DNA from 4 places in the Pedococcus sp. P5_B7 genome. Region 3 is predicted to be linked to each of the others. Evidence: riboswitches for the same ligand, from Rfam matches in the RefSeq annotation. Region 3 holds a riboswitch; each other region holds the start of a gene.

Region 1 (2,195 bases), on a different contig from region 3:
CGGAGCGGTCCGGGATCACCGGTCCCTGTCCGGTCGCCTCGACCTGTGACGTGCACAGGCCGCTGGTGACGAGCATGGAGTTGGCGACGATGCGGGGGCTGATGCCGTCGCCGCGCACGGTGTCGCCGAACACCCAGACGATCCGGTCGTCGGGCAGGCGTGCGCTGGCTCCGATGTCACCGGCCTGCCAGAGCGGGAGGTCCAGGCCCGCGACGATCCGGTTGAGCTGCGCGACCGTCACCACGGGCGGTTTCCCGGTCGAGGTCGCCCGCGCGCAGGTCGGCGTCAACCGGGGGTATGCCGCGCCGCCCGCGGTCGTGGCGCCGTCGCCGCCGGGCGTGGTGGAGCAGCCTGCGAGCACCGCCGTGAGCACCAGCCCGAGCACCAGCCCGAGCGCTGCGCCCCCGAGGAGGGGAGGGGTGGCGCGGGGCATGGCGGCAATCCTAGGGACGCGACACGCGGACCCAACATGTGGTGCCAAGGATTCGCACCACCACCCGCATATGGTGTCTCTTGCTGGTCCGGAGGCCGCGCAATCGGTCTCCGGGGCAAGAGGGAACTCGGTGCGAATCCGGGACTGCCCCGCAGCGGTAAGCGGAAACGACCGCCGTCATCAAGCACTGCTCGCACCACGCGGGTGGGAAGCGACGGCCAGTAGGAACCGCGTCGACGACCGAGCTCGCCAGGGCTCACCACGGTCGCCGAGGCGAAGGTCCGCGAGTCCGAAGACCTGCCAGCGACCGCACACGCCGTGTGCGGTGAGTCGTGGCCTCGAGGGCGGGTCACACGACATGCACAGTCGACTTGCACCCCGGTTCCCGGAGGCGGTGGCTGTGTCGTCGTCCCCTCCTCGACCCGCGGCACCGAATCGCTCGCGAGGAGAGAGCAGTGACCGACACGACCACCGAGGTCATCGAGGACCCGGCGACGGGACGACAGGCCGGACCCCTGGCCACCGAGTCCCAGGCGCCCCGCCGCGCCAGCATGGCCGTGCGCAAGCGCAACGGCGACAGCGAACCCGTCGACGTCATGAAGATCGTCCGGGCGGTGGAGCGCTGGTGCGACGACCTCACCGAGGTCGACCCGATGGCCATCGCCACCCGCACCATCAGCGGCCTCTACGACGGGGCCACGACCGCCGAGCTCGACCGGCTGTCGATCCAGACCGCTGCGGAGATGACGGCCGCAGAGCCCGAGTATTCGCGGCTGGCCGCCCGCCTCCTGTCGAACTACATCGACAAGGAGGTGCGCGGTCAGCAGATCGCGTCGTTCAGCCAGGCCGTGCGGCTCGGCCACCTCGAGGGGCTCATCGGTGACGAGACCGCTGCCTTCGTCGAGGCGAACGCCCGCAAGCTCGACCACGCGGTGGACGTGACCAACGACCGCCGGTTCGAGTACTTCGGGCTGCGCACCGTCTACGACCGCTACCTGCTGCGCCACCCCGACACCCGGATGGTCCTGGAGACGCCGCAGTACTTCATGCTGCGCGTCGCCTGCGGGCTGTCGCACACGCCCCAGGAGGCCATCGGGTTCTACCGGCTGATGGCGTCGCTGGCCTACCTGCCCAGCTCGCCGACCCTCTTCAACTCCGGCACCCGCCACACCCAGATGTCGTCGTGCTACCTCGTCGACTCCCCGCAGGACGAGCTCGAGTCGATCTACGACCGCTACGCGCAGGTCGCGAAGCTCTCGAAGTTCGCTGGTGGCATTGGCATCTCGTGGTCGCGGGTGCGGTCACGCGGGGCGCTCATCCGCGGCACGAACGGCCACTCCAACGGCATCGTCCCCTGGTTGCGCACCCTCGACTCGTCGGTGTCGGCGGTCAACCAGGGCGGTCGTCGCAAGGGTGCCGCGTGCGTCTACCTCGAGCCGTGGCACCCCGACATCGAGGAGTTCCTCGAGCTGCGCGACAACACCGGCGAGGACGCCCGGCGCACCCACAACCTCAACCTCGCCAACTGGGTGCCCGACGAGTTCATGCGTCGTGTCGAGGCCGACGAGCAGTGGAGCCTGATCGACCCGAACGAGGTGCCCGAGCTGCCAGACCTCTGGGGGCCGGCCTTCGAGGAGGCGTATGCCGCGGCGGAGCGCGACGGGCGCTTCGTGCGCCAGGTCAGCGCGCGGGAGCTCTACGGCAAGATGATGCGGACCCTGGCCCAGACGGGCAACGGCTGGATGACCTTCAAGGACGCCAG
Region 2 (2,195 bases), on a different contig from region 3:
GTCGTCGAGCACGAAGAGGAATCGGCCACCGAGGTCGGCCAGGTCGGGATCGGCGCACAGGGCCCGGTCCAGACCCTCGACCACCGGACGCAGGTCGACCCGCCCGCCGATCCGGCCGCTGAGTGGGGAGCACAGGATGTTGCGCACGAGCTCGTGGGTGTCGCTGGGCAGCAGCCCTGCGGCACGCAGCGCATCCACCAGCCCAGGGGGGACCGAACGGCCGGACGCCGCGATGCCACGCAGCTGCAGGTTGGCCCGCTTGGTGAGCAGCACCGTGCCATCACCCCACACCTCGGCCGCTGTCACGAGGGAGCGCAGGGCTGCTGCGGGCAACCGCCCGCCTGGCAGGCGCAGCCGCACGATGGCGCCGTCCTCTGCCAGCCAGGGCCGGAACACGCCGGGGCAGCGGTCCGGATGGGTGCGGCTCGTCACCGGCACATGGTGTCATCCGCCACCAGGTCATCGGTGGCGTGGTCGGGCACTGCCATCATTGGAGCGATGCCTTCCGACGACGCGACCCCGGCTCCAGGCAGCGGCCCGGCCGTCGACGTGTTGGCCACCCTCGGGCCGTTCTTCCAGGTCGAGCGCGTCGACGGCGGAGACTGGCGACCGCTGCGGGATCTCGTCACGGGTCTGGCCCTGGGGGAACGGGTTGCCCACGTGGGCGCCACTCTCGGTCGGCTTGCGGGCGCCGACGTCGAGCCGAGGGTGGCTGCCTCCACCCTTTCCCTCGGCCTCTTCGCGCGGGTCCTGTCACCGGCGTTGGGTGGTGTCGCACTCGGCATACCCCTGCCTCGCCCCACCCTGGACGACGCGTACTGGAAGCCCGTCGCAGCCGGGCCCTGGCCACTCGCGCTCAGTGGTGCCGCGACGACGCCGGACCTCACCCGTCTGGTCGCCGACGTCGTCGAGCCCTTGGTCGAGGCCATGGCGGACGGCTACGCGCTCTCGCGACAGGTGCTGTGGGGCAACGCCGCCTCGGCGCTCTTCGGTGGCGCACGCATGCTCGGTGTCGCGCGGCCGGAGCTGGCCGCACGCGCCGAGGCCGAGGCCGCCGCCCTGCTCGCCGGCCCCTTGGCCGGAACGGGCGGACTCGACGACGGTTTCGTCCGGTCCTCGTGCTGTCTGTACTACCGGATCCCTGGCGGCGGCTACTGCGGCGACTGTGTCCTCGCCCACCGTCCGAGTGTTCCCGCGCCTCGCTAGGCTGTGCGCAACGTCCGCCGGCTGCGGGCTCAGGAACTCCGGTGTGACTCCGGGGCGGTTCCGCCACTGTAAGCCGATGCGCGACCCACTCGGGCACGGCGAGCCAGACACTGACTGCGGCCGACTCCCACCATCCGGGGCGAGAACCCCGAGGAGGAACCATGGCCATCCACGGCCCCACTGTCGCTCTGCTCTCCACTTCCGACACCGACCTGCTGTCAGCCCGGGGTTCAGGCGCCAGGTATCGCTGGGCGAACCCTGCTCGCGCCAGCGACGCCGAGCTCCAGGCGGTGACCCTGGACGCGGATCTGGTCGTCGTGCGTCTCCTGGGCTCGCCCAGTGACCTGTTGGCGGGCATCGCCATCCTCCGCGAGCGGGGGACTCCGCTCGTCGTTCTCGGCGGCGAGCAGCAACCCAGCGCCGACCTCATGGAGCTGTCGACCGTCGCGATGGGGGTGGCTGCGCAGGCCCACCACTACCTGGCCGAGGGAGGCCCGACTAATCTTGCGCAGCTGCACGCGTTTCTCTGCGACACGGTGCTGCTCACTGGTGAAGGTTTCGACCCACCCACCCCGATCCCCACCTGGGGATTCGCCTCGCGACCGGCCCCCTCCGACGAAGCGCTCCCGCGGATCGGGGTCCTGTACTACCGCGCGCACGAGGCCAGCGGCAACACCGCCTTCGCGCACGCCTTGGCCGATGCGGTCGATGAGACCGGCGAGGCCATCGGTGTGCCGGTGTATGCAGGGTCGCTGCGGTCCGCGCCTGATGACCTCTACGCCGCCCTGGGCACTCTGGATGCCTTGGTCGTCACTGTTCTCGCGGCCGGTGGCAGCGTTCCTGCCGGGGCGGGTGCGGGTGGGGAGGACGAGGCGTGGGACGTCGAGCGGATGGCCGCCCTCGACATCCCGGTTCTGCAGGGGTTGTGCCTGACGAGCAGTCGCGCCGAGTGGGAGGCCTCCGACGAGGGGGTCAGCCCGCTGGACTCG
Region 3 (2,195 bases):
AGCAGGCAGCACCCGCGACGTCGAGGTTGCCGCGGAACCCGCCGTCGTCGCACTGCTGGTCGAGGAGGTAGTTCCCAGCGGCGTCCGGCACCGAGCCCGTGGCGCGACCGAGGGCGATGATGTCGAGGACCTGCCCGATGGTGTTGGAGTAGTCGCCGCTCGGGTTGGTCGCGTCGCCGAAGTTGGACTTGTCCGAGAAACGACCGCCAACGGTCATCAGGCCCTCGAGGCGGGCGACGAGGTCCTGCCCACCGAAGGCGGTGGGGTTGCCGCCCTGGGCGACCACGCCGAGGACGAGCTTGCCGAGCGGGCCGGCGTAGGTCTCGGCGGTCGGGGAGCCGGGCGGGTCGGGGTAGCCCACGTAGTCGTTCACGTGTGCGGCGAGGTAGTCGGTGGTGGCGTCGGCCTGGTCGAGGCCGGCGCCTGCGCCGTCCAGCGCCAGGACGGCGTCAATGGTGTTGCCACCGTCGAAGAACGTCGAGGCGGGGTAGTTGTAGTGGTCGTCGCGCGCGGCGAGGGTGCGCACGATGAAGCCGGCGGCGTACGCGGCCTGGTCGGTGGGGTCACCCGGGACCAGGGCCGCTCGCAGGGTGGACCCCGTGCCGAACGGCATCCGCTCCGACGTCGCGGCCAGGGCCTTGGACCTCGCCGCGGTCTTCGGCTTCGACGGGGTCGTGGTCGTCGTCGAGGGCGGCGTGGTGGTCGACGTCGTGGCCGACTCGGTGGAGGTGGAGGTCGACGTCGACGTCGACGTCGACGTCGACGGCGTGGTGGTGCTCGAGCTCGTGCCGGTGGTCGTGCCGGTGGGCTCGGTCGTGCCGGCGAACGCCGCGCCGGGGACGACCAGGCTGGCCGCCAGGGCCAGGGCGAGCGCCGCCGCCGGACGGGCGGTGCGAAGGGTGCGGTGCATGGTGCCTCTTCAATGCGAACGGTGTCGCGACGGTGCACCGGCACCAGAACGTGAAAGACCCCCGGCGTCGCTGGAGCGACATCGGGGGGCGGCCTCGGACTGGGTGTCCGGGCTCCGCCCCGCGTACCTCGACGGAAATGGAGCCGCTTCGCGTACCAGGTGTTCCGGCTTGCCGCGTTTCAGGCGGCCTACGGTTGCGGGTCAGCGCCGGCATCTGACCGGCTTCCCCTGGTGTCGCGTCGTGGTGTCGCCATGCGGTCGGGGACCTCAGGGCAACGCCGCTCAGACTACACCGCACGACGGCGTCCTCCGGCCGTGCGCACGTGCCCTTCGTCACGGATGGCTAGACTGGGGTGCACAGGCGTCGAACCGGCCATCACCGGGGAGCCTCCGGAAGAACGGCAGGGCGCCCCGCGGCATACGCAGGACACCCGGCTCACTAGAACCGGACGGGTGGGTCCGTCACAACCTTGGGCAAGAGCGGCCGTATGCCGCGTGCGTCAGCACGCGGGGCACGGCAAGCGAGGTGGCACCGCGGTGCCGTCGGGAAACCCGGCGACGTCGTCCTCGTGTGAGAACACGAGTGATGTGAGGACCGCCGACACCATGACCTATCCCAAGGTCTCCAGCGACACAGTCTCGAGCGACACAGTCTCCAGCGACGCCCCGGGCACCTCCTCGGGCGTTCCCGCGTCCCCGCGCTTCCCGGAGATCGAGGAGCGCATCCTCAAGTACTGGGACGAGGACGGCACCTTCATCGCGTCGGTGGAGAACCGGTCGGCCGGCACCAACGGCGACAACGAGTTCGTCTTCTACGACGGCCCGCCGTTCGCCAACGGCCTGCCGCACTACGGCCACCTGCTGACCGGCTATGTCAAGGACCTCATCCCGCGCTACCAGACGATGCGCGGGCGCCGGGTCGAGCGACGGTTCGGGTGGGACACCCACGGCCTGCCCGCCGAGCTCGAGGCGATGGCCCAGCTCGGCATCAAGACCAAGGACGAGATCCTCGAGATCGGCATCGAGGAGTTCAACGCCAAGTGCCGGCAGTCGGTGCTGAAGTACACGGGGGAGTGGCGCGAGTACGTCACCCGCCAGGCCCGCTGGGTCGACTTCGACAACGACTACAAGACGCTCAACCCCGACTACATGGAGTCGGTCATCTGGGCGTTCAAGTCGTTGCACGACAAGGGCCTGATCTACGAAGGCTTCCGCGTCCTGCCCTACTGCTGGAACGACCAGACGCCGTTGTCGAACCACGAGCTGCGGATGGACGACGACGTCT
Region 4 (2,195 bases), on a different contig from region 3:
CGAGCAGCCCTGGCGTCGTGGCCCCACCACCAACGAACACGGCGTCCGGGGTAGGAAGACCAGCCAGTGCCTCTGGTGCGCTCCCCACCACGACGCGCAGGCTGGGGACGCCGAGGCTCACGCTGTTGCGCGCGATGCGTTCGGCCCGCTCCGCCGACCGCTCGACTGCGAGGGCTTGGCATGTCCTGTGGGCCCGCAGCCACTCGATGGCCACCGAACCCGCACCAGCGCCGACGTCCCAGAGGAGCTGGCCGGGCTGCGGGGCGAGCCGCGCCAGCGCGCTGGCGCGAAGGTCACGCTTGGTGAGCTGGCCGTCGTGCTCGAACGCCTCATCCGGCAGGCCGGCGAGCAGGCCGAGCGTCGTGGAGCCGGCGCACTCTATGGCGAGCACGTGCAGTGGTGGGGCCTCACCGGCCCACTCCTCGGCCGTGGTGCTGTGCGTGGACTCGTCGTCGGCGCCGAGGTTCGCCAGCACCGTGAGCTGGCTCGCGCCGAACCCTTGGTGCCTAAGCATCTCCGCGACGCTGGCGGGCGTCGACCCGTCGCTGGACAGCAGCAGGATCCGCCGGCCGGGGGCAAGGTGGCGCACCAGCGTGCCCGCATCTCGAAGGACCTCGGTGGTTTCGGCAGCCCACCCCATCTGAGCTCGGGCCAGCGCAACCGAGGACACGGCCGGGATGACCGTGACCGCCTCTGCACCGAGCACCTCCACGAAGGTGGAACCGACGCCGGAGAGCAGGGGGTCGCCTGACGCGAGGGCCACGACGGTGCCGTCGAGTGTGGCGACCAAGCCGGGCAGTCCCTCGCGCAGCGGTGTGGGCCAAGGGACCCGGCGCTGACCCGGGACGTCCGGCAGGAGCTCCAGGTGCCGTTGACCGCCCAGCACGACGGTGGCTGTCTGGACCAGGTTCCGTGCCGGTTCGCCCATCCCCGCCCAGCCGTCGGCGCCGATGCCCACCACCTGCACCTTCAGCACCCCAGGCTCCCGCACTGACGGGGCAATCGCGGACGGCGTGGTGCGAGGGTCACGGCAGGTCACGCTACGCCACCACGCGCAGTGACCGTCTCGCGAGCCAGGCCCTAGACTCCGGTGCTCCAGGCCCGAGGTGCCCAAGCTGCTGGACGTCACAGTTCTGCGGTCAGGGAGAATCGGGAAGCCGGTGAGAATCCGGCACAGGGCCCGCTGCGGTGACCCGGAACATCTTCCGGGAAGTCCGAAGACCGGCCTCGGCGCCTGGGCTACGGACGCAACCGCGTTCGGCGCATCGCTGGCACAGAGCGCGGGAGCCCCCAATGCCACCACAGCATCCCACTCACTTTCCGTTGTCCGCCGTCGTCGGCTCCGACGACCTTGTCCTCGGCCTGCTCCTTGCCGCGATCTCGCCCGAGATCGGTGGAGTCCTGGTGCGGGGTGAGAAGGGAACGGCCAAGACCACCGCGGTCCGTGCGCTCGCGGCCGTGCTCCCGGAGATCGACGTCGTCGCAGGCGACCGGTTCTCCTCCGACCCTGCCGACCCTGCGCCGCTGTCCCCCGACGCACCCTTCGACGCGGACGCCACGATCCAGTCCCGTCCGGTGCGGCTCGTGGAGCTGCCCGTGGGCGCCACAGAGGACCGAGTGCTCGGTTCGTTGCACCTGCAGCGCGCCCTCGCCGACGGTGTCGCCGAGTTCGAGCCGGGCCTCCTCGCACGTGCGCATCGCGGGATCCTGTATGTCGACGAGGTCAACCTGCTGCACGACCACCTCGTCGACGTGCTGTTGGACGCCGCCGCGACCGGCCGGGTCTCCGTCGAGCGAGACGGTGTCTCGGTCGAGCACGCCGCCCGCTTCGTCCTCATCGGCACCATGAACCCCGAGGAAGGCGAACTACGCCCGCAGCTGCTCGACCGGTTCGGCCTGACCGTTCAGGTGGCGGCGGCGCGGCAGCCGGACCTGCGTGCCGAGGTGGTGCGTCGCCGACTCGCCTTCGACGCCGACCCGGTCGCCTTCGACGCCCGGTTCGCCGACGACGAGCAGCAGTTGCGCGAGCGCATCGTCAAGGCACGAGCGCTGCTCCCGGCCGTCGTGCTCGACGATGCGACCCTGCTCCGGATCGCCGAGATCTGTGCCGCCTTCGAAGTGGATGGCATGCGTGCTGACATCGTGACCGCTCGCGCGGCCGCGGCGCACGCCGCGTGGGAGGGCCGGACGGGGAT

What was found. Region 3 has a riboswitch for cobalamin ahead of ACXJKD_RS16385 (hypothetical protein). Riboswitches for the same ligand answer to the same signal wherever they lie in the genome.
Region 1: another riboswitch for cobalamin. It lies ahead of ACXJKD_RS19935 (ribonucleoside-diphosphate reductase subunit alpha); the one in region 3 lies ahead of ACXJKD_RS16385 (hypothetical protein).
Region 2: another riboswitch for cobalamin. It lies ahead of cobN (cobaltochelatase subunit CobN); the one in region 3 lies ahead of ACXJKD_RS16385 (hypothetical protein).
Region 4: another riboswitch for cobalamin. It lies ahead of ACXJKD_RS13550 (magnesium chelatase subunit D family protein); the one in region 3 lies ahead of ACXJKD_RS16385 (hypothetical protein).

The regions. Positions count from the first base shown of each region.
Region 1 covers NZ_JBFULM010000011.1:41,828-44,022, reverse strand. Annotated here, with positions in the region: gene ACXJKD_RS19940 (DUF4185 domain-containing protein) at 1-433, opposite strand, end outside; cobalamin riboswitch at 501-752, shown strand; gene ACXJKD_RS19935 (ribonucleoside-diphosphate reductase subunit alpha) at 889-2,195, shown strand, end outside.
Region 2 covers NZ_JBFULM010000005.1:276,608-278,802, forward strand. Annotated here, with positions in the region: gene ACXJKD_RS13575 (precorrin-3B synthase) at 1-432, opposite strand, end outside; gene ACXJKD_RS13580 ((2Fe-2S)-binding protein) at 499-1,206, shown strand; cobalamin riboswitch at 1,214-1,339, shown strand; gene cobN (cobaltochelatase subunit CobN) at 1,368-2,195, shown strand, end outside.
Region 3 covers NZ_JBFULM010000007.1:79,669-81,863, forward strand. Annotated here, with positions in the region: gene ACXJKD_RS16385 (hypothetical protein) at 1-910, opposite strand, end outside; cobalamin riboswitch at 1,012-1,139, opposite strand; gene ileS (isoleucine--tRNA ligase) at 1,517-2,195, shown strand, end outside.
Region 4 covers NZ_JBFULM010000005.1:270,821-273,015, reverse strand. Annotated here, with positions in the region: gene cbiE (precorrin-6y C5,15-methyltransferase (decarboxylating) subunit CbiE) at 1-976, opposite strand, end outside; cobalamin riboswitch at 1,088-1,244, shown strand; gene ACXJKD_RS13550 (magnesium chelatase subunit D family protein) at 1,324-2,195, shown strand, end outside.